Regions from separate parts of the Nocardia sp. NPDC059180 genome, predicted to be linked through region 1. Evidence: riboswitches for the same ligand, from Rfam matches in the RefSeq annotation. Region 1 holds a riboswitch; each other region holds the start of a gene.

Region 1 (5,954 bases):
GGCCAGCGCGCGGCGGGCCCGCGCGACCGCGGTCGGGAAGTCGCGTCCACGGCAGGTGAGCTTGACCAGCATGGAGTCGAAGTAGGCGCCGATCTCGGCGCCCAGATTTGCGCCACCGTCGAGACGGATACCGGCGCCGCCCGGGGTGCGGTAGGCGGTGATCCGGCCGGTGTCGGGGCGGAACCCGTTGGCCGGGTCCTCGGTGGTGATCCGGCACTGCATGGCCGCGCCGCGAATGGCGACGGTGTCCTGACTCAGGCCCAGATCGGTGAGGGATTCACCGGCGGCGATGCGCAGCTGCGACTGCACGAGGTCGACATCGGTGATCTCCTCGGTCACCGTGTGCTCGACCTGGATCCGCGGGTTCATCTCGATGAAGACGTGCTTGCCGCGCTCGTCGAGCAGGAACTCCACGGTGCCGGCGCAGCTGTAGCCGATCTGACGGGCGAAGGCCACCGCGTCGGCGCAGATCCGTTCCCGCAGTTCGGGATCGAGGTTCGGGGCGGGCGCGAGCTCGATCACCTTCTGGTGGCGCCGCTGCACCGAGCAGTCGCGCTCGAACAGGTGCATGACATTGCCCTGGGTGTCGGCCAGGATCTGCACCTCGATGTGGCGCGGATTCACCACCGCCTGTTCGAGGAACACGGTGGGATCGCCGAAGGCCGACTCGGCTTCGCGGGAGGCGGCCTCGATGGATTCGCGCAGCTGCGCGGGCGCGGCGACCCGGCGCATACCGCGACCACCGCCACCGGCGACGGCCTTGACGAAGACCGGGAAGTCCATCGATTCGGCTGCCGCCAGCAACTCCTCGACGTTTGCCGATGGTTCGCTGGAGTTCAGCACCGGAAGTCCGGCCGCCTTGGCCGCGGCGATGGCGCGCGCCTTGTTACCCGCCAGCTCGAGCACCTCGGCGGAGGGGCCGATGAAGGTGATGCCCTCGCGAGCGCAGGCGGCGGCGAGGTCGGGGTTCTCCGACAGAAAGCCGTACCCGGGGTAGATGGCGTCCGCGCCGGCCGTCTTGGCCGCCTCGATGATGGCCTCGATGGACAGATACGCCCGGACGGGGTGGCCTTCCTCGCCGATCTGATAGGCCTCGTCCGCCTTCAGGCGGTGGACCGAGTTGCGATCCTCATGCGGGAAGACGGCCACGGTCCCGATGCCGAGTTCGTAGGCCGCGCGGAAGGCGCGGATGGCGATTTCGCCGCGGTTGGCAACCAAGACTTTCGAGAACATTGGCTTAACGTACCCGCCGCCACCGCGTGGTTCGACACCGAAGTCCACTTCGCAGGAATCTTCACAACTAGGTATGGCACGGTTGCGAAGTTGCGTTCATCGGGCCGTCACATCTCACCGGCCTGCGCGCCGAACCGTGCGCAAAGCTGACCGCCGTAGTTACTGGCGGGTTACCACCACCCCGGGTACGGTGCCGCCGGCCCCCGCGCAGTTGCCCAGCCGAGGCGCCCATCAGCAGCCCGCGCTCTTCGCCGGTCAGCCCCCGGGACATTCGGCCGGCCGGGCGAGGCGAATCAGGGTCTCGGGCGGTCGGCTCACCACTCGAATGCCGCCCGGACTATCGTGGGCACTGCAGCTGGTTCGCCGGCCGGACGACAAGGAGCCCCGAACGTCCGCCCCGGCGTCGAAGCCCGCCACCAGGCGGGCGAGAGGGAACCCGGTGGAAATCCGGGACTGTCCCGCAGCGGTGAGCAGGAACGACCGCCGTCATCAGCACTGGGCACACAGCCTGGGAAGCGACGGCCAGTAGGTCGGCCGAATCGGCCGGTGCCCGCGAGTCCGAAGACCTGCCCGTTGTGCCGGATACGCCGTATCCGGCGGCCATCGCCTCGTGGATCGGGCGCCGCCACCAGTGTTGACATTCGACCCGGCCGGGTGGCCGGGTTCATCGGGGTCTCATCGGTGTCCGCGCACCCGAAAACGGCATTGGCTGTCGAACTTCAGCACTGGAGAACACCGTGACTGCACTTTCGCCAAGCCCGTTCACCGCAACGGTTCTCGGACTTCCCCGGGTGGGGCCGCGCCGGGAACTCAAACGCGCCACCGAGTCCTACTGGGCCGGTCGCATCGACGCGGACCAATTGCATGACACCGCCCGCGAGCTGCGCCGCGCCCAGTACGCCGAATTGCTCGCCGCCGGACTGGATTCGATTCCGGTCGGCACCTTCTCCTACTACGACCAGGTGCTCGACACCGCGGTACTGCTCGGCGCGCTGCCGCCGCGGGTCGCTGGGATCGAGAACCCGCTGGATCGCTATTTCGCCGCGGCGCGGGGCAACGACTCGGTCGAACCGCTGGAAATGACCAAGTGGTTCGACACCAACTACCACTACCTCGTTCCCGAAATCGGTGCCGAGACGACGTTCTCGTTGCACCCCAAGGCGCTGCTCGACCAGCTGCGCGAGGCAATCGAACTCGGGGTGCCCGCCCGGCCGGTCGTCGTCGGGCCGATCACCTTCCTGAAGCTGGCCAAGACCAGCGGTGCGGCCGCACTCGACCGCGTCGGCGAGCTGATTCCGCTGTACCGGGAACTGCTGGGGCTGCTCGCCGACGCAGGCGCGAGCTGGGTACAGATCGATGAGCCTGCCCTGGTCACCGATCTGACCGAGGACGAGCTCGCGGTGGTGCGGCAGGTGTACACCGAGTTGTCGGCGGCCCAGCGCCGTCCGGCCGTGCTGGTCGCCACCTACTTCGGCACGCCCGCCGGTGCGCTGGCGACATTGGCAGGCACCGATATCGAAGGCATCGCCGTCGACCTGACCTCGGGTACCGATGTCGCCGAGGTGGCGGCGGTGCCCGCGCTGGCGAACAAGCTGCTCGTCGCCGGTGTGGTCGACGGACGCAATGTGTGGCGCACAGATCTGGACGCCGCCCTGACCACTCTCGGCACCCTGCTCGGGTCCGCGGGTTCGCTCGCGGTGTCCACGTCGTGCTCGCTGCTGCATGTGCCGTACTCGCTGGCGGTCGAGACCCGCCTGGACGACGCACTGCGCTCGTGGCTGGCATTCGGCGCCGAGAAGGTCGCCGAGGTGCGGCTGCTCGCGACCGGTCTGAGCACAGGCACGGAGGCGATCGCCGACGAGTTGGCCGCCGCGCGTGCGGCATCGGCGAGCCGCAAGGCCGACCCGCGGATCAGCAACGCCCAGGTCCGCGCCCGCCTCGACGCACTCGGTCCCGACGCCATCCGGCGCACTCCGGCCGAACAGCGGCGCACCCTGCAGCAGGAGCGGCTGCAGTTGCCCCCGCTGCCGACCACCACTATCGGCTCGTACCCGCAGACTTCGGCGATCCGGCTGGCGCGCGCGGCACTGCGCTCGGGTGAGATCGACCAGAGCGAATACGAGCGCCGGATGCGTGATGAGATCGCCGATGTCGTGGCGTTGCAGGAGAAGCTGGAGCTGGACGTGCTGGTGCACGGCGAGCCCGAACGCAACGACATGGTGCAGTACTTCGCCGAGCAGCTCGACGGGTTCGCGGCGACCGATCTGGGCTGGGTGCAGTCCTACGGCACCCGGTGCGTGCGCCCGCCGATCCTGTTCGGTGACGTCAGCCGTCCGGCGCCGATGACCGTCGACTGGATCAGCTTCGCCCAGTCGCTGACCGAGAAGCCGGTCAAGGGCATGCTTACCGGTCCGGTCACCATTCTGGCCTGGTCGTTCGTCCGTGACGACCAGCCGCTGGGAGATTCCGCGCGGCAGGTGGCGCTTGCCATCCGGGACGAGACGGTGGATCTGCAGGACGCGGGCATCAGGATCGTGCAGGTGGACGAGCCCGCGCTGCGCGAGCTGCTGCCGCTGCGGGCCTCCGATCAGCAGGCCTATCTGGACTGGTCGGTGCAGGCGTTCCGATTGGCGACCTCCGGTGTCGCCGACTCCACCCAGATCCACACCCATCTGTGCTACTCGGAGTTCGGTGAGGTGATCGACGCGATCGCCGGCCTGGATGCCGACGTGACCTCGATCGAAGCGGCGCGCTCGCATATGGAGGTGCTCGATGATCTGAATGCCGCCGGATTCGATCTCGGTGTCGGGCCGGGTGTCTACGACATCCACTCGCCCCGGGTGCCCGGTGTCGAGGAGATCACCACCGCCCTGCGTGCGGCGCTGAAAGCCGTTCCCGCCGAGCGCCTGTGGGTCAACCCCGACTGTGGCCTGAAGACCCGCGGCCCAGTCGAGGTGGAGGCGTCGCTACGCAATATGGTCGCCGCGGCCCGCGCCGTGCGCTGATCAGCACGACCGGATGAACGAAGCTGGGCCGCACCTCACAGGTGCGGCCCAGCTCCGCTTTCCCCACCCATCAACTGCACACCTCTCAACCCTCCGTCTCTCCCGCAGCCCCCGGCTCCCGTCTCCTCCCGCGCTTCTCCACACACCCCTGACATCGCCGCGCCACCCGCAACACCGGCCGATCCCGCGACTCCGGCGCCACCACCCCACGCCACACCGCCCGGCACCCCTGATTCCGCTCCATGCGCCTACCCCTCCTCACACATCACAGTCATCGTTTCGCCAGGTTGGACGACCCGGGCAAGGATTCGGTTCCCCCTTATTCCAAGAACTTTCAACACACCGCACGACACGCCGCGGAATGTCGAAATCGTCGAGAATCACCCCCATATGAGCAGGACCGGCCGTCCCGCTGCACAGGCAGCGTGACGGCCGGTCCGGGTGCGCGGAATCAGGCGACGACGAGTTCGCGTTGCTCGACGCCGACGTACTCCGACAGCGGACGGATGAGAGCGTTCGACTGCGCCTGCTCGATGATGTGCGCCGTCCATCCGGTAATGCGGCTCATGACGAAGATGGGGGTGAACATCTCGATGTCGAAGCCCATCAGGTGGTAGGCAGGGCCTGCCGGGAAATCCAGGTTGGGTTTGATGCCGGTGGATTCGGCCATGGTGCGTTCGAGTTCGGAGTACATGCGCAGCCATCGGCTATCTCCGGTCACCTCGGCCACCTCATCGAGCGCGGCCTTCATGGTGGGGACGCGGGAGTCGCCGTTTTTGTAGACGCGGTGGCCGAAGCCCATCACCTTCTGTTTGTTCGCAAGTTTGGTGTGCAACCATTCCGCGGCCAGTTCGGGATCACCGATCTCGAGCATGGCGTGCATGACGGCCTCGTTGGCGCCGCCGTGCAGTGGACCCTTCAACGCGCCGATCGCGGCGGTCACGGCGCTGTAGATATCGGACTGGGTGGAGGTGACCACCCTCGCCGCGAAGGTCGAGGCATTGAAGCTGTGCTCGGCGTAGAGGATCAGTGAGATCTCGAAGGCTTTGACGATCCGCTGATCGGGCACCTTCCCGAAGCACATGTTGAGGAAGTTCTCCGCGAACCCCATATGCGAATGCGGCGCAATCGGTTCCAGGCCACGCCTGCGACGCATATCGGCCGCGATCACCGTCGGTAGCACAGCGGTCAGCCGCAACGCCTTGACCAGCAACACCTTCTCGTCCGCGGCACCGGCGAGGTCCTCGACCGGATCTTCGGACCCGAGGTAGCTGACCACCGTACGCACCACATCCATCGGATGGCAGCTGTCGGGCATTTTCTGCACCAGCGACAGGATCGACCGATCGGCGCGCCGCTGCGCGCGCTCGCGCTGGCACAGCAGTTCGAGCTGCCCTGCGTTCGGAAGCTCGCCGTACCAGAGCAGATAGGCGACCTCCTCGAACGAGCACAGCCGCGACAGATCCTGAACGGCATAGCCGCGATAGGTCAGCGAATTGGTCTCGGGCACCACCTTCGAGATGCTGGTGGTATCCACAACCACACCCGCCAGCCCCTTCTTGATCTCGGTCATATCGATCACTCACTCACGGTGAAGTTGAAAATTCCGGCATCGAAATCGTTGTAGCGCTGGTAGTCCAGCAGTTCGTAGAGCCGCGAGCGGTGCTGCATGCTGTCGATCAGCCCCGACTGCGTTCCGGTGGCAGCGATCTCACG
Region 2 (5,954 bases), on a different contig from region 1:
CTGCGTCGCAGGTGGTGCGGCGGACGCAGAAGTACGAGGGAACCGATCGACAGGCCCGAGGACGGCTCATGGACGTGTTGCGTGATTCGTCCGGGCCGGTGGAACGGGTGCGGCTCGATATGGCCTGGACCCGCGATCCAGGCCAGCGCGATCGCGCTCTGGATTCCCTGCTGGTCGACGGGTTGATCGAGCAGACGGCCGACGGGCTGTTCGCGCTGGCCGGCGAAACCGGGCACGTCGAACCCGGCAGCTGATCGGGCACGGCCCTCTGCGTTGCCGACGTTGATATTCATGCGGCGGCGCGAACTCGACCCACTTACGCGAACTCGACCCACTTACGCGAACTCGAGCCACTTACGCGAACTCGACCCGCTTACGCGCCGTTGATCACACCTTCGTCGCTGCCAGCGACCGCGAGAACGCGGTTCAAGAACCGGCTCACTTCGGCGCGATAACGACCGGGTTGATCGTCGTGGACCAGATGCCCTGCATCGGGGATGAGCACATACTCGGCCCCGGGGTGCACGGCCGCCATCGCCCGCATCTGCCCCGGCGGGGTGATGGTGTACTCACCCTCCAGCAGCAGTGCGGGCACGCGAACTGTGCGCCACTGAGTCCAGAAGTCCCTGGTCCCCCACTCCTCGGAGATATCGCGAAACGTCGACACCGAGCCGTGCAGGCGGTAGCCGTCGGGGCCGCGCTCGAACGAGGCGAGGAAATAGCGTCCGGCGACCGGGCCGAAGAAGTCGAGTACCGCGGCCTCGTCCGGGAACGGCTGCGGCCAGGCCTCGATCATGGCCGCCCAGTGCGCGGCGGTGCGGCCGGTGAAATCGGGGGCCATATCCTCGACCACCAGCGCTTTCACCCGTTCTGGGAACTGCGCGGTGAACATCCAGGCATGCAGCCCACCCATCGAATGCCCGATCACCACCATCGGCTCGGTGATGGGCTCGGTCGCGGCGGCCAGATCGGCGACGAATGCCTCGGTGCTCAGCTCGGCGGGCGCAGGCCTGCCGTGCCCGGCCGCGTCGAAGGTGTACACGTGCCCGAAACCGCGCAGCCAATCCAGATGATCACTCCAGGTGCGGGCACTACCCATCAGGCCGTGCAGCAGCACCAGCGGCGTGCCCGTCCCGCCCTCGTCGTACAACACGTCCGCGATTGTGCCGCACCGGCCGGTGATACCGATCGCACCCGCCGGTCCGCACAGGAGGAAGGTGCACAATCGAGGCATGTCTGTTGTGAAGATCAATGCGATCGAGATTCCCGAGGGCGCGGGCCCCGAGCTGGAGAAGCGCTTCGCCCATCGGGCGCACGCGGTGGAGAACTCGCCGGGCTTCCTCGGCTTCCAGCTGCTGCGGCCGACCGCGGGCGAGAACCGCTACTTCGTGGTCACCCAGTGGGATTCGGAAGAATCCTTCGCGGCATGGCGCGATGGACCGGCCCGCGAGGCACACGCGGGCCAGCAGACCAAGCCGGTCGCCACTGGTGCCTCGCTGCTCGAATTCGAGGTCGTCCTCGACGTCACGGGCAAGGCCTCGTCCGCCGGCTGAGACCATCCCGCAACGGCCGCCGTCGCCACGCTGTATTGACGACGGCCGCTGTGGGGTGTCACAGTTCGAAGGACAAACGCGAAGGTGACGCGGTAATCCGGTGCAATTCCGGAGCGGTCGCGCCACTGTGTTCCAGCCACCGAGTTCGGTGCCGGAAAAGCCAGACACCGGCACCTCCGCGACCACTCGACGGGACGCGAGTTTCCCAAGGAGGACTGGAATGGCCATCGTGCACTCCCCTGGCGCATCCGCCCGGGTCACCGATTCCCTGGCAACCGTGCTCATCACGGTCGGTGTCGTACTGCTCGCGCTGCTCACGCTGTACCTGGTCGGATTCGATCAGGGTGCCATCTCGCGCAGCGGGATGTACATGCATGAGCTGATGCACGACGGTCGTCACCTACTGGGCCTTCCGTGCCACTGATCGGAACTCTGCGCACCCTGTTGCTGCGTGGTCTGCTGGCCGGTCTGATCGCCGGTCTGCTGGCGGGCACGGTCGGCTATTTCGTCGGCGAACCCAAGGTCGAAGCCGCGATCGCCATCGAGGAGGCCAATGCGGCCGCCGAATCGGCGCACGGCGAGGCGGCCGGCGGTGGTGGACACAGCCATGGCGACGAGGAAGAACCGCTGGTCAGCCGCTCCGGCCAGCAGGCGGGCCAATTCCTCGCGCTCGGCCTCGCGGGTCTGGCGTTCGGCGCGATCTTCGCCGCCGTCGCTCATGTCGCGCGTCGCTACACCGCGCTGTCCGGGCCGAAACTCGCACTCGGACTCGGCATCGGCGGCTGGGCCGCGATCATCGCCGTGCCGTTCTTCAAGTACCCGGCCAATCCGCCTGCCGTCGGCGATCCGGAGACGATCAACGACCGGACGCTGCTGTGGGTGGCGGCGGTGCTGCTCGGCCTGGTCGCGGTCGGCGCCGGAGTGTATGTGTGGAAGCTGCTCGCCGGTCGGCTCGATACGCTGCGGCTGACGGCCGGTGTCGGCACGTTCGTGCTGCTCACCGCGATCGGCTACATCGTGCTCCCCGGTGTGAACGAGGTCGGCGCCGACTTCCCGGCAAGTCTGCTCTGGGAGTTCCGGGTGTCCTCCCTCGCGGTATCGACGACGCTGTGGGCCTGCCTCGGCCTCGGCTATGCGCTGCTCACCGAATTCGCCAACCGCACCAGTACTGCGGTGCCGGAGGCGGCTGCCGCAGCCTGACCCGCAATCCAGAAAGGGCGGCGCCGGTCGCATGACCGGCACCGCCCTTTTTCTGTCTCAGGACTCCAGTGCGGCGTCCAGGGTGATGTTGTCGACGCCGGCCAGCGCCTTGCTGACCGGGCAGCCTGCCTTGGCGGCCTCGGCGGCGGTGATGAAACCGGCGGCGTCGAGACCGTCGACCTGACCACGGACGGTGATCTTCACTCCGCTGATACGGAAGCCGCCTGCCGGGTCCGGGCCGAGGGTGACATCGGCGGTGACGTCGAGGCTGCGCGGCGTCGCGCCGGCATTGCCGATCTCGGCCGACAGTGCCATCGCGTAGCAGGACGAATGCGCCGCGGCGATCAGCTCCTCCGGGCTGGTGGTGCCGTCAGCGGCGTCGGCGGCGCGCTTCGGGAACGACACGTCGTACTTGCCTGCACCCGAGCTGGCCAGCTCGACCTGTCCGGTGCCGTCCTGCAGGCCGCCGGTCCATGCGGTGCGCGCGGTACGTGTAGGCATCACAGTCCTTTCCACTATCGAAATTGCGAGGGTTCCGGCTCGAACCTACCCGCAGAGCTCAACTCGCGGCAGCCGTTCGCTTGTCCAGCTGTTCCAGCACCGCGGGCCAGGCGGCGCGGTGCCGATCACAGGCTTCCTTGTTCGGAAACCCACTGTGCCGCAGCTTGATTCGAATACCTCGTGGCTGGTGGACGAAATCCATCCGCACCACCGTCTCCGCGCCCTCGGTGCCGCCCTCGCCGCTGACCCAGGTCAGCTCGACGAGCCGGTCGGGCTCGAGCCGCAGGAAGCGGCCGTAATGCGGCACGGGCGTGCCCTGATTGTCGGCTTCGAAGTAGAAGGGTTCACCCACCTGCGGACGCATGCGGACCGAATCGGGTATCGCGAACCAGATATCGAAGCCCTGGGTCAAAGCCAGGTACAACAATGCCGGTGAGGCGGCCATGACACGCTCGACGGTGAGCTCATAAGGCCGTGCCGACAGGTCCGGAAAACGCACGTGCTGATCGACCATCAGACCGACCTTACCCGCGCTCGCGGAACCGTCGAACCGTTTGCCGGACCGGTCGGCGATCAGCCGGGATTGGTCACCTTGGCCAGCACGATTCCGCCGACGATCAGCGACATCGCCAGAAACCGGCCCGCGCTCAACGGATCACGATGCACGACCATGCCGAGCACGATCGCACCGACCGCGCCGATGCCGGTGAAGACCGCGTACGCGGTGCCGACCGGAAGCGACTGCATCGCCCGCGACAACAGGTAGACCGCGAACGCCCCGAGCACGAAGCACAGCAGCGTCGGCAGTGGGCGGGTGAAGTTCTCGGTCGGCTTGATGCTCTGGGACCAGGCGATCTCCACCAGTCCCGCGAATCCTAGGATCAACCAGCTCATCGTCAGTACTCCCCGGCCAGCTCGCGCACCGTTGCCAGGGCGAGGTCATAGGACTGTTCATGCTCGGCGCGAAGATGCGCCATCACCGGATCGAGCCGGGAATTGGCCAGTTCCGCGTTGACGAACACCGCGTCTCGCACCGCGAAATGACCGGCGAAGAAATCGCGCAGATAGCGTTCCTGGTAGTCGAACTCGGCCTTGGGTGAACCGGGCGAGTACGCGCCACCGCGCGCAGCGACTACAACAAATCGCCGCTGCCCCAGCGACATTCGCGGAAACGCCACCTGATCGATCCAGGCCTTGAGAGCGGCCGGGACCGAATAGTTGTACATGGGAGTGCCGATGAGCACGACATCGGCGGCGAGCAGTTCTTCCAGCAGCGGGCCGGCGATCTGCCATGCCGCGCGCTGCGCCGGTGTGCGCACCAATTCTCCGATCCGCTCCAGATCGGTACTTCCCTCAGCGAGCACCAGATCGCAGATTTCGGTCCAACCCTCGTCGATGAAGGGCACCGAATCCACCGCGAGATCGCGGTAGCGGTAGTCGCCGTCCGGGTTCCCGGCGCGCCATTCGCCGGCGAAGGCGGCGCTCAATTCACGGCTGATCGACTTACTTCTTGCGCTGGCGTCGAGGTGCAGCAGTGTGGTCATCGGATTCCTCCCATTAACCGGACGTTGCGTCCGCTTCTTGCTGAGAGCGACTGTAGAACATAAGTGGACAGCTTGTCCACTTATTGGTTCGTCGGATACAGTCGTCGTCATGGAATCCCCCGCCGACCTGCTCACCATCGGTATGGGCCGCCCCCGTGAAGCGCCCGTCGAGCGCGCCGATGCCGCACGCAACCGGGCCAAGGTGCTCGCGGCTGCGGCCGAACTCTTCGCCGATCGCGACCCGCGCACGGTGACGATGGACGACATCGCCAAGGCCGCAGGCGTCGGCCGGGGCACCCTGTATCGCCGGTATCCGGACACGAATTCGATCGCCGTCGCCCTGCTCGACGAACATGAACGGGCACTGCAGCAACGATTACTGCGCGGCGAACCACCACTCGGTCCCGGCGCGGCCCCCGCCGAACGGCTGGCCGCCTTCTACGAGGCCATGGTCGAACTCCTGGAAAACCACTCGGGGCTGGTGCTCGGCGCCGAAACCGGCGGCGCGCGATTCGGCACGGGCGCCTACGGGTTCTGGTTCGCCCACGTGCGGGCATTGCTACGCGCGGCCGAGCTGGACAACCCCGACGCGCTGATCGACCCACTGCTCGCCCCGCTGGCCGCCGAGGTCTATCAGCAGCAACGCGCACGCGGCTTGGCCCCGGCGCAGATCACCGGGGCCTTGCGGCAGCTCGCGCACGCCCTGCTCGGACGCTGACGCTCAGACCAGATCGCGCCTGCGGATCAGCCAGATCGTGGCGATCACGAAGACCGCGGTGTAGATCGTCAGCGCGATCACGGACTCCACGCGGGTCAGGATGTCGAGGACCCCGGGTGTGGGCGGTCCATCGGTGGTGCGCATCGCGCCTGCCAGCGAGCCCGCCGCGGTGCCGGGCAGCCGATCGGTGACCACCTCGATCGGGCCGAAGATGCCCGCGACACCGCGCAGCAGGTTCTCCACGACCAGCACCCAGATCAGGCCGAGGCCGACAGCAAGCGCAGGGCCACGGGCGATCGCGCCGATCAGCGCACCCGCCAGGGTCCACATCCCGAGAATCAGACTGCCGCTGATGATCCCGTCCAGCGAATGTCCCAGCGACGGCATGAGCAGCTGCTGCGATTCACTGCTCGCGATCAGCGACGCCACACCGAGATC
Region 3 (5,954 bases), on a different contig from region 1:
GTACTACCTGAGCGTCGGGGACGGGATCGTCAATGCGCTTCGGGATCGGCCGTGCATGCTGCACCGGTTTCCGAAGGGGCTGGCCGGCGACAAGGTGCATCAGAAGCGGTTGCCTGCGGGGGCACCGGATTGGGTGCCGACGGTGCGGGTGTTCTTCCCTCGCTATGGTCGGCATGCCGACGAGCTGTGTGTGTCGGAACTCGCGGATGTTATTTGGGCGGTGCAGATGTCGACGGTGGAGTTCCATCCGTGGAATTCGCGTCGCGCCGATACCGAACGTCCGGACGAGTGGCGGATCGATCTGGATCCGATGCCCGACTGCCCGTGGTCTCGGGTTCAGCACGTGGCCGGTGTGGTGCATGAGGTGCTCGACGAGATCGGGGCGGTGGGCTGGCCGAAGACCTCTGGCGGGCACGGGCTGCACGTCTACGTCCGGATCGCGCCGGAGTGGGGATTCCAGGATGTCCGGCGTGCCGCGCTCGCTTTCGCCCATGAGGTCGAGCGGCGCGCACCCGATGACGTGACCACCACCTGGTGGCGTCGGGATCGCGATCCGAAACTGCTGTTCGTCGACTACAACCAGAACGCCCGCGACCACACCATCGCCGCCGCGTACTCGGTGCGCGGAGTGCCCGAAGCCACCGTCTCCACCCCGGTGACCTGGGACGAGATCCCCGATATCCACCCGCGCGATTTCACCATCGCCACCGTGCCGTCCCGCTACCAGCAGCTCGGAGACCTGCATGCGGGCATCGACGACGCCGTCTTCGAACTGGACAGCCTGATCGAGTGGGCCGACCGGGACAAGGTCGAGCTGGACGAGGACGAGGACTGACCGGAGCCTGGCGCTCGTCGAGTACGTTCGGTCCGAAGACGGCCGAGGTGAGCGAAGGAGGTCCGAGGATGAGCGGCACAGACGTGGCGATCGCGATCGGCCCGGGCGAACAGCCGATACTCGAGCAGGCGGTGACCGAGGCCGGCGCCCGCATCGTCGACTTGGCAAACGCCCGCGCCCTGGTCTGGAACGGACCGCCGACACAATTCCCGGACCGGCTCCCTTCCGGTATCGAATGGGTGCAACTCAATGCGGCCGGCGTGGAGGACTGGTTCGACGCCGGTGTCTTCGACCGGTTCCCTCGGGTCCGATTCACCTCCGCCGCAGGCGCATACGCCGCTAGCGTTGCCGAGCACACGCTGATGTTGCTGCTGGCCGGAGTGCGTTATCTCCCGGAGCATCTGCGGGCCGCGAGCTGGCGGCAGCGGGAGTTCTTCCCGCATGTCGGTTCGCTGCGCGGCGCCACCGTCGCCATTGTCGGGGCGGGCGGAATCGGACGCGCGCTCATCCCGATGCTGACGCCGCTGGGCGCACAGATCATCGCGGTCAATCGTTCCGGACGCCCGGTCACCGGGCCGGGTATCACCGATTCGGTGGAGACGGTGCGCGCCGACGATCTCGCGAGCGTGTGGTCCCGCACCGATCATGTGGTGATCGCGGCCCCGGCCACCGCCGAGACCCGGCATCTGATCGGCGCGAAGGAGTTGGCGCAACTGAAGCCGACGTCGTGGGTGATCAACGTGGCGCGCGGCAGCCTCGTCGACACCGATGCCCTGGTCGAGGCGTTGCGCACGAACGCTATCGGCGGCGCGGGGCTCGATGTCACCGATCCCGAACCGCTACCAGACGGTCATCCGCTCTGGAATCTTCCCAATGCCATTGTCACCCCGCATGACTCGAATCCACCGCAGCTGCGCATGGCGGCATTCGCCGAACACGTGACCGACAACGTCACCCGTTTCGAAGCCGGTGCGGACCTGCTTGCACCGATCGACCCGCAGCGCGGTTACTGACCTCACGCGGCGGCGACCAGCTTGCTCCCACCGCGACCACGCGACCGCTCGCGCCCGGCCGCTCGCCGACCCGACGGGAGGGCATCGACCGGAGTCCGCGATCACCATCGCTCCCGACTTCGATGACACGCGGCGGTGTCCGGCGCATCGGCCGGTGGGCGCTACACTCGGGCGGTCGACGGCCGTGGCGCCCGCCGGTCCGGCGCGGGTGGGGTTTGCGAGGGAGGTGCAGCGATGCCGAACTACCGCATCGACGATCTCGCGCGCGCCGCAGGCACCACCAGCCGCAATGTCCGCGCCTATCAGGAACGCGGGCTGCTGCCGCCGCCGGTCGGCAAGAACGGCCGCGCCAGCATCTACGACGACACCCACCTGGAACGGCTGCGGTTGATCGACTCGCTGCTGCAGCGCGGTTTCACCACCGCCCATATCGCCGATTTCATCACTAGCTGGGAGACCGGCAAGGATCTCACCGAGGTGCTCGGGCTGCAGCACGCGGTGACGGCGACTTGGGCCAAAGATGAGCCGTTCGAGGTGTCGCGGGAGTTGATCGGCTCTATCCTCGGGCCCGATACCGATGACCTCGTCGAGCAGTTGCGCCGGATGGATCTGGTCCGCATCGAGAACGACACCGTCGTCTTCACCGACACCCAGCTGCTCACCTCCTTCGCCGAACTCGACGAATACGGGCTCGACCTACGCACCCTGATCAGCGTGCACACCCAGGTCGCCGCTCACATCGACGACATCACCAAGATCATGATCACCGCGGCGCGCAAACACATCGTCGACGAGCACGGCCCCGGCTGGCTACCGGAAACCAGCGAGGAGATCGCGCAGACGACGGCCATGCTCAACAAGATGCGCGAACTGAGCGTCGCGTCGGTGCACAGCACTCTGGCCCGCTCCCTGGACACCAATCTGCGCCGCGAACTGGGTGAATACCTCGAAACCGCCGCCGATCGCGATCGCAAACGCACCCCGGCCAACTCCGACGAATCCGAGAGGCGCCGGTAGCCCGAGCCCCCCACGGCTACGCGGTGTTGGCTAGCATGAGCTCGAAAACCCGCGGTGGGAGCCAGGAAGCCGGTGCGAATCCGGCACGGTCCCGCCACTGTTATCGGGGAGTCGGCCCCAACGACGACCACGGCCGCAAGGCTGGAAGGTCGGGGCCCGCGTCGATCCGGGAGTCAGGAGACTGACCCGCCGCGGAACACCACCACGGGGCGAGGACCCCGGGGGCGGCCATTCATCCGCGTCGTCACCACCGGCGGCCGGTCGGCGACTCGTGCACCACGCGGCAATACCGCGCCACGCACCCCGCGAATGCTGTTCTCGTGTCCCACCTTCGACGCGAGAGGAACGACATTGCCGGATACGAGGGTCACCCGCGTCGAGATCACCCGCCGTAGTTTGCTGACCGGGCTGCTCGCCGCCGCCACCCTGCCCGCGATCGCCGCGTGCGCTCACGCCGGTTCCGCGAATACCGGTGCCGGACCGACAGTGACCGACTTGACCGGCCGCACTGTCGTCCTGCCGGGCCCGGTGCGCCGGGTCGTCACGATCCCCATGCCCGCCGCCTCGATGATGATCGCGGTGGCCGGACGTCCGGATGTGCTTGCGGGCATGAACGCCGCCTCGGCGACCGCCATCCGTGACGGTTTCCTCGGCGAGGTGCATCCGCAGCTGCTGTCGGTCCGCACCGATGTGGCCGGCGCCGAGTTCGCGCCGAATGTGGAGAGCATCCTCGCCGCCGAGCCGGATGTGGTGGTGCAGTGGGGCGATCGCGGTGCGGGCATTCTCGACCCGCTGCGCAATGCGGGCTTGACGGTGGTGTCGCTCACCTATGGCACGCAAGAGGATCTGGAGGGCGCCGTCGCGCTGTACGGCGAACTGCTCGGCGCCACCGACCGCTCCGCTCGGATCGTCGACGGCATGCGTCAGCGGCGCGACCGGCTGACCGAGCGCCGTCCGGTGGGTGCGCCGCCGTCGGTGCTGTACCTGTTCGGCGATGCGGACGGGCTGCACGTGGCAGGCGCCGGGTCCTACAACCATTTCGTCACCGAACTGGTCGGCGCGCGGAATCCGGCCGCCGCGATCGCACAGCAGCGCGCCGTCGTCGGAATAGAGCAACTGCTGGCTTGGGACCCCGACATCATCCTGGTCGGCAATTTCGGTCCGACGCTGCCGGAGGACCTCTACGGCAACGCCGCGCTGGCGAGCTTGCGCGCGGTGCGGGAGCGTCGCGTCTACAAGGTTCCGCTCGGCGGCTACCGGTGGGACCCGCCCAGCCAGGAGTCACCGCTGATGTGGGAATGGCTCGCCGGGCTCGTGCACGGCACGGGTGCGCCTGGTCTGCGTTCGGAGGTCGTGCGCGACTATGGGTTCCTGTACGGCGCTGAACCCAGCGATGCGCAATTGGACACGATCTTGCAGGTCCGCGCCAATGCCGAATCGCGGGGCTATGCAGATTTCGGCCGCTGAGCGGGCGCCGCGGCAAGCGGGCAGCGACCCGCGGAAACGACGTCGCGCCGCCACGATCTGCCTGCCCTTGGCCGTCGTCGCCATCGGGATCGCCGCACTCGGAGTCGGCCGGTACTCGATCGGAGTCGTCGATGTCACCCGGATCCTGCTCGGCCAGGTGCTGCCGTTGGATCCGAGCTGGTCGCAAGCTCAGGAAGCGGCGGTGCTGCGGGTGCGCCTGCCGCGAGTGCTGCTGTCGATGCTGATCGGTGCGGGATTGGCGGTGTGCGGGGTGGTGTTGCAGGCGGTGTTCGGCAACCCGATCGTGAGCTCGCAGATCATCGGTGTCTCCTCGGGTGCGTCGTTCGGCGGCGCGCTCGCGATCGTGCTCGGGCTCGGTTCGGCGGCACTGGTACTGGGCGCGTTCGGTTTCGGCCTGGTGGCTCTGGTCGCGGTGTTCCTGACCAGCCGCACGCGCGGGCCCGCACCACCGTTGACGATCGTGCTGTCCGGAATCGTGGTCGGCGCGTTCTTCTCCGCGCTGGTCTCCCTGCTGACCTATCTCGCCGACCCCTACGGTGAACTGCAGTCGATCGTGTTCTGGCTGCTGGGCAGCCTCGCGACCGCGACCTACGGCAAGGTGGCGATCGCCGCGGTGCCGGTACTGCTCGGTGGGGCCTTGATCTGTGCGTTGCGCTGGCGGATCAATCTGCTGTCCCTCGGCGATGACGACGCGGCCACGCTCGGTGTGCGTCCTGCCCGGTTGCGCTGGACGCTGCTGGTGGCGGTGGCCGCCATCGTGGCGGGCGCGGTCGCGGTCAGTGGGGTCATCGGCTGGGTGGGGCTGGTGGTACCGCATCTGGCGCGGCTGTGGGTCGGCCCCGACCATCGGTTGCTGATCCCGGTGAGTATCGGTCTCGGGGCCGCCTACCTCACGGTGATCGACACCGTCACCCGCAACCTCGGGGCCGCCGAGATACCGCTCGGGGTGCTCACGGCCCTCGTCGGCGCGCCCGTGTTCCTCGTCCTGTTGCAGCGCAACCGCAAACGGATGTGGTCGGAGTGACCGAGTCGTCCGGCCTGGTGCTCGACGGGCTCGGGTTCTCCCACGAGCGCAGCGCGGGGTGGCTGTTCCGCGACGTCGACTGTCGCTGCCGCCCCGGCGAGGTGCTCGCGGTGCTCGGTCCGAACGGCCGGGGAAAATCGACGCTGCTGCGCTGCGTCACCGGCCTGACCGCACCGACCGAGGGCCGCGTGCGCGCGGACGGCCCGATCGGGTTCGTCCCGCAAAGCCATCGGTCGACGTTCGCGTACTCGGTGTTCGACATGGTGCTGATGGGCCGGGCGCGGCATTTGCGTGCGCTGGCCGTGCCCGGTCGCCGCGATCAGCAGATCGCGCTGGCGGCGCTGGATCGCGTCGGCCTCGGCGAGCTCGCCGACCGCGACTATCCAAGCCTCAGTGGCGGAGAACGCCAACTCGTGCTGATCGCGCGCATGATCGCCGCCCAGAGCGCGATCTGTGTGCTCGACGAGCCCGCGTCCGCACTCGATCTGCGCAACCAGGGCCGGATCCTGCGATTGCTGCGCGAGCTCGCCGATGAGGGCCGCGCGGTGGTGCTGACCACCCACCACCCCGATCATGC

What was found. Region 1 has a riboswitch for cobalamin ahead of metE (5-methyltetrahydropteroyltriglutamate--homocysteine S-methyltransferase). Riboswitches for the same ligand answer to the same signal wherever they lie in the genome.
Region 2: it holds a riboswitch for cobalamin, as region 1 does, so the genes downstream of both, ACFXNW_RS03730 (CbtB-domain containing protein) here and metE (5-methyltetrahydropteroyltriglutamate--homocysteine S-methyltransferase) in region 1, are expected to answer to the same signal.
Region 3: it holds a riboswitch for cobalamin, as region 1 does, so the genes downstream of both, ACFXNW_RS20850 (ABC transporter substrate-binding protein) here and metE (5-methyltetrahydropteroyltriglutamate--homocysteine S-methyltransferase) in region 1, are expected to answer to the same signal.

What each region holds. Positions count from the first base shown of each region.
Region 1 is NZ_JBHZBU010000003.1:364,104-370,057, reverse strand. It holds gene ACFXNW_RS12105 (pyruvate carboxylase) at 1-1,233, opposite strand, end outside; cobalamin riboswitch at 1,661-1,801, shown strand; gene metE (5-methyltetrahydropteroyltriglutamate--homocysteine S-methyltransferase) at 1,971-4,238, shown strand; gene ACFXNW_RS12095 (bifunctional 2-methylcitrate synthase/citrate synthase) at 4,690-5,811, opposite strand; gene prpB (methylisocitrate lyase) at 5,817-5,954, opposite strand, start outside.
Region 2 is NZ_JBHZBU010000001.1:795,382-801,335, reverse strand. It holds gene ACFXNW_RS03745 (A/G-specific adenine glycosylase) at 1-254, shown strand, start outside; gene ACFXNW_RS03740 (alpha/beta fold hydrolase) at 374-1,153, opposite strand; gene ACFXNW_RS03735 (antibiotic biosynthesis monooxygenase family protein) at 1,233-1,553, shown strand; cobalamin riboswitch at 1,592-1,744, shown strand; gene ACFXNW_RS03730 (CbtB-domain containing protein) at 1,774-1,977, shown strand; gene ACFXNW_RS03725 (CbtA family protein) at 1,968-2,753, shown strand; gene ACFXNW_RS03720 (OsmC family peroxiredoxin) at 2,811-3,254, opposite strand; gene ACFXNW_RS03715 (SRPBCC domain-containing protein) at 3,313-3,768, opposite strand; gene ACFXNW_RS03710 (DMT family transporter) at 3,828-4,148, opposite strand; gene ACFXNW_RS03705 (FMN-dependent NADH-azoreductase) at 4,151-4,798, opposite strand; gene ACFXNW_RS03700 (TetR/AcrR family transcriptional regulator) at 4,908-5,516, shown strand; gene ACFXNW_RS03695 (ABC transporter permease) at 5,520-5,954, opposite strand, start outside.
Region 3 is NZ_JBHZBU010000006.1:340,603-346,556, reverse strand. It holds gene ligD (non-homologous end-joining DNA ligase) at 1-835, shown strand, start outside; gene ACFXNW_RS20860 (D-isomer specific 2-hydroxyacid dehydrogenase family protein) at 904-1,848, shown strand; gene ACFXNW_RS20855 (MerR family transcriptional regulator) at 2,083-2,865, shown strand; cobalamin riboswitch at 2,928-3,049, shown strand; gene ACFXNW_RS20850 (ABC transporter substrate-binding protein) at 3,217-4,332, shown strand; gene ACFXNW_RS20845 (FecCD family ABC transporter permease) at 4,313-5,377, shown strand; gene ACFXNW_RS20840 (ABC transporter ATP-binding protein) at 5,374-5,954, shown strand, end outside.